DNA from 2 places in the Pseudomonas sp. NFX15 genome. Region 1 is predicted to be linked to the other one. Evidence: riboswitches for the same ligand, from Rfam matches in the RefSeq annotation. Region 1 holds a riboswitch; the other holds the start of a gene.
The links. A riboswitch is a leader RNA that binds a small molecule or an ion and turns the genes downstream of it on or off. The one in region 1 is predicted to bind cobalamin.
Positions count from the first base shown of each region.

Region 2: it holds a riboswitch for cobalamin, as region 1 does, so the genes downstream of both, cobO (cob(I)yrinic acid a,c-diamide adenosyltransferase) here and J1D76_RS14365 (CbtB domain-containing protein) in region 1, are expected to answer to the same signal.

Region 1 covers NZ_JAFMPV010000011.1:129,451-131,832, reverse strand. Annotated here, with positions in the region: gene cobW (cobalamin biosynthesis protein CobW) at 1-553, opposite strand, end outside; cobalamin riboswitch at 655-868, opposite strand; cobalamin riboswitch at 998-1,223, shown strand; gene J1D76_RS14365 (CbtB domain-containing protein) at 1,344-1,535, shown strand; gene J1D76_RS14360 (CbtA family protein) at 1,547-2,254, shown strand; gene J1D76_RS14355 (cobalamin biosynthesis protein) at 2,251-2,382, shown strand, end outside.
Region 2 covers NZ_JAFMPV010000024.1:23,109-25,490, reverse strand. Annotated here, with positions in the region: gene J1D76_RS21700 (PQQ-dependent sugar dehydrogenase) at 1-193, opposite strand, end outside; gene J1D76_RS21695 (hypothetical protein) at 260-844, opposite strand; cobalamin riboswitch at 999-1,232, shown strand; gene cobO (cob(I)yrinic acid a,c-diamide adenosyltransferase) at 1,313-1,924, shown strand; gene J1D76_RS21685 (cobyrinate a,c-diamide synthase) at 1,921-2,382, shown strand, end outside.

The sequences.
Region 1 (2,382 bases):
TCACCAGGTCAGCGCTGGCCAGTTGGTCGGCGAACAGTTCGTGCAACGGCGATTCGTGGTCCAGGTTCGGGTCGAGCTTGCGCTGGGCATCGACTTGATCCGGGAAGGCGGCAAACGTACCGGCGGCCACCGCCGGGCTGTCGACCACGGTGATCACCGCATCGACGGTGCAGGCGCTGCGGATTTCCGGCCACTGGAAGGCTTGCACCAAAGGCTTGGGCAGGGCCAGGCCGGAGGTTTCGATAAGGATATGATCGAGGTCACCGCGACGGGCCACCAGCTCGCGCATCACCGGGAAGAATTCCTCCTGGACGGTGCAGCACAGGCAGCCGTTGGCCAGTTCATAGACGCGGCCGTTGGCTTCTTCTTCGGTGCAACCGATGGAGCACTGCTTGAGGATCTCGCCGTCGATGCCCAACTCGCCGAATTCATTGACGATCACCGCAATGCGGCGACCCTGGGCGTTATCGAGCATATGGCGCAGCAGCGTGGTTTTGCCCGAGCCGAGAAAGCCGGTGACGATGGTGACGGGAAGTTTGGCCAGTGTTTTCATCGGATGCCCTGTGACGTAGGTGGCGGGCATACGGGACGACGACCGGCAACGCGCACGCGTGCCTGGAAGAGTTCGCCACCGGATCACCCCGCCCGGTTGAAAGTGAGAATCTGTGACGAGGCAGGTCTCCTGGCTGACGGTGCGCCGGCCTGGGGCCTGGCATTCGCTGCGCCTTCCCGCCGGGCTCATGGATTGAGCCAGCAGTGGCGTGGCAGCGAACATCACCGTTCACAGTTGCGGGGGCAGCCGCGGCATTGACCGCGTTCCCTTCTTAGCTTCGACAAACGCCGAAGAACCTCGAAAGCGCAAGGCTACGCATGGTCTTGGGGCGGGTCAATGCTTGCGATCCCTGCGGCGATCCGACAAGCCCCCTCGCCACAATGTGCTGTACAAATCTCAAGTGAGAACCCTTGCCAATTGACGCCCAACCCTCCCCCATGCTCTCCTACGCACCTTGTTACGGGTGCCCTTCACAGGGTGAAACGGGAAACCGGTGAATCATGTGCTTTACTCTAAAGCCATGTCAGTCCGGTGCTGCCCCCGCAACGGTAAACGAGTGAAGCTTCAAATCCACTGTGCCACATGGCATGGGAAGGAGATGCTTTCTGGTTCAGGCGCAAGCCTTTGCCCCTCGTGAGCCCGGAGACCGGCCCGCAACACAAAGTGACCTGTACGGTCACTGAACCAACAAACCCGCGGTGGGCGGGCGCTGTTCGAACCTCTGCGCGCTCGCTCGTGCAGGGCTTTGCATGCGCTCTTATTCCCCGCTGACAGACCAGAGGGATACGCCATGTCGATCATCAGCAGCACCGGCCACAGCACTGCCAGCACCACCGCTTCCCTGACCCAACGCCTGACCGCCGCTGTCTGTGCGTCGATCCTGGGTGCTAGCCTTGTGTATTTTGCCGGTTTCTCGCACATCGAAGCGGTGCACAACGCCGCCCACGATACCCGCCACAGCTCCGCGTTCCCGTGCCATTGAGACCTGCCGACATGATCAAGCGTATTGCGCAAACCGCAGGTTTCACCGGGCTGCTGGCCGCCCTGTTGCTGACCTTGCTGCAAAGTTTCTGGGTCGCCCCTTTGATTCTGCAAGCCGAGACTTACGAAAAAGCCGAACCGGCCGCAGTTGAAATGCATGAACATGCCGATGGCGCCATGGCTGGCCACACTCACGATGCACAAGCCTGGGAGCCGGAAAACGGCTGGCAGCGCGTGCTGTCGACCACCGGTGGCAACCTGGTGGTGGCGGTCGGTTTCGCCCTGATGCTGGCGGGCCTGTACACCTTGCGCGCACCGACCAAAACCTCCCAGGGCCTGCTCTGGGGCCTGTCCGGTTATGCGACCTTTGTGCTCGCACCGACCCTCGGCTTGCCGCCTGAATTGCCGGGTACTGCCGCCGCTGACCTGGCGCAACGTCAGCTCTGGTGGATTGGCACCGCTGCCTCCACAGCAGTCGGCATCGCCCTGATCGTATTCAGCCGTCACTGGCCGATGAAGCTCCTCGGCGCGGCGATCCTCGCCGTTCCCCATGTGATTGGCGCACCGCAACCGCAAGTGCACTCGATGCTTGCGCCGGAAGCCCTGGAAGCCCAGTTCAAAATCGCTTCGCAGCTGACCAACGTGGCGTTCTGGCTGGCCCTGGGCCTGATCAGCGCCTGGTTGTTCCGCCGCAAAAGCGAAGGCCAATACCACGCATGACAGATGCCAGCACAGCGCCGACCCTGGTGGTCGGTCTGGGCTGCCAGCGGGGCTGCCCGGTCAGTACGTTGCTGGCGTTGCTCGACCAGGCGTTGGCAGCGCACCAGATTGCGCGCCATGAAATCAAG
Region 2 (2,382 bases), on a different contig from region 1:
CGGCGATCGGTTTCATCCCCTGCGGCCAGCCTATGGCCGGGGCGATGTTCACGGTCGGGATCAGGGTTTTATCCGGGGCCGGCAACTGCGGCGAGGGGCCGGTGCCGTCGGAGACTGGCAGGCTGGAGGTCTCGCCACAAGCGGCGAGCCCTCCGGACAGTGCGATGACAAGAATGAGCGGGGGTGTGCGCATGCTGTGGTTCCCTATGAGGGCCTTGTTCCTATCATAGAGAAGTGTTGTCGCCCGATGGTTCAACCCTCAGCCGCGAGCTTCCTTGAACAGCACCGCGATGCCGGGATGATAGTGACCGGCTTCGTTGCGCAACTTGCGGTAGGCGTACGGGAAATACCAGGCGACCGCGCAGGAGTTTTCCTTTTGCAGGTCGTCGACCATGTCCTGGAGCTCTTCCGGCGTGGCGCCTTGCTGGGCTTTTTGCGGGGCGACGAACAGGCAGCCGAGTTTCAGGTCGCTGGCATGGCTCAGGCGCTTGGCGTCGCTGGCGATGTCGAGCAGGGCCTGGGTCAGGTTGAGGCTGTTGACCCGGGGCCAGCGCTGGCTGGTCTGGATATAGGCACGGGTTTCGGTCGAGGCGAGGAATAAGTCGGCGCGGCTGTTGCGTTCGCCTTCTTCGGTCTGTTTGCGGGTGGGCGTCTGTTGCAGTGTCACCATCTCGGCCATCCAGGCCGCGGCGGAGAAAAGGCCGAGGTTGGCTTTTTCGTCATGCCAGTACGGAGCTTCGCCATCGCCGCGAACAGCGTTGTAGCGGTCGATGCATTCAAACCAGCGCTCGAGCACCGGGCGCAGGAATTCCAGCTTTGGATTGCTGATGATCATGCCTTGCATGGGGCTCACCCTTGTTATTTTGATGTGCGGTTGTGGCTCTTTGATATCATTGCGCAGATTGTGGCACAAGATTGACGTCAGTTAATTGATTTTCGACACTTATTTGCCGTACGGCCTCCCGGCTTTAATTGACGCTCCACCCCCAACCCTCTAACCTTCGCGGCTTGTTTCAGGTGCTCTGTGACTTGGGTCGACAGAGTGAAACAGGGAAGCCGGTGAGTGAGTTCTTCTATTGATGGAAGCACCGCGATTCCGGCGCTGCCCCCGCAACGGTAAATGAGTGAAAACTGTGCCTGATGCCACTGCGTCGATTCGATGCGGGAAGGCGCACAGTCTGGCTGCATGCCACTCATGAGCCCGGAGACCGGCCTGATTCATCCAGCGGCATCACGGTGGGCGATGCCAGGCTTGTTGCCTTCTATTCTTGTGCCAGCCCGCCGTTATTCCCGCCTCAACGGAGAGCTCCCCATGACTGATACCCCCGATCGTGACCAACGCCACCTGGCGCGCATGCAGCGCAAGAAAGCGGTGATCGACGAGCGCATCGCCAATTCCCCGAACGAATGCGGCCTGTTGCTGGTGCTGACCGGCAACGGCAAAGGCAAGAGCAGTTCGGCCTTCGGCATGCTTGCCCGCGCCATGGGCCACGGCATGCAATGCGGCGTGGTGCAGTTCATCAAGGGCCGCAATAGCACCGGCGAAGAGCTGTTCTTCCGGCGCTTTCCCGAGCAGGTGCGCTTTCACGTGATGGGCGAAGGGTTTACCTGGGAAACCCAGGACCGCCAGCGCGATATCGCTGCCGCCGAAGCCGCCTGGGCGGTCTCGCGGGAGCTGCTGCGCGATCCCTCCATCGGCATGGTGGTGCTCGATGAATTGAACATCGCCCTCAAGCATGGCTACCTCGATCTCGACCAGGTGCTCAGCGATCTGCACGCCCGGCCACCGATGCAGCACGTGGTGGTCACCGGTCGTGCCGCCAAACCGGAAATGATCGAGCTGGCCGACACCGTTACCGAAATGGGCATGATCAAGCACGCCTTCCAGGCCGGCATCAAAGCGCAAAAAGGCGTCGAACTGTGAGTCAACCCCGACACTGTCCGGCGGTCTTGATTGCCGCGCCGGCCTCCGGCCAGGGCAAGACCACCGTCACCGCGGCACTGGCTCGATTGCACCGCAATCAGGGGCGCAAGGTTCGCGTGTTCAAGTGCGGCCCGGATTTTCTCGACCCGATGATCCTTGAGCGTGCCAGCGGTGCGCCGGTGTATCAACTGGACATGTGGATGGTCGGCGAGCAGGAGAGTCGCCGACTGCTGTGGGAAGCCGCCGCTGAAGCTGACCTGATCCTGATCGAAGGCGTGATGGGGCTGTTCGACGGCACGCCGTCGAGCGCCGATCTGGCGCGGCATTTCGGCGTGCCGGTGCTGGCTGTGATCGACGGCACCGCCATGGCCCAAACCTTCGGTGCCTTGGCCCTGGGGCTGGCGCGTTACCAACCGGACTTGCCGTTCGCCGGCGTGCTGGCCAATCGCGTCGGCACC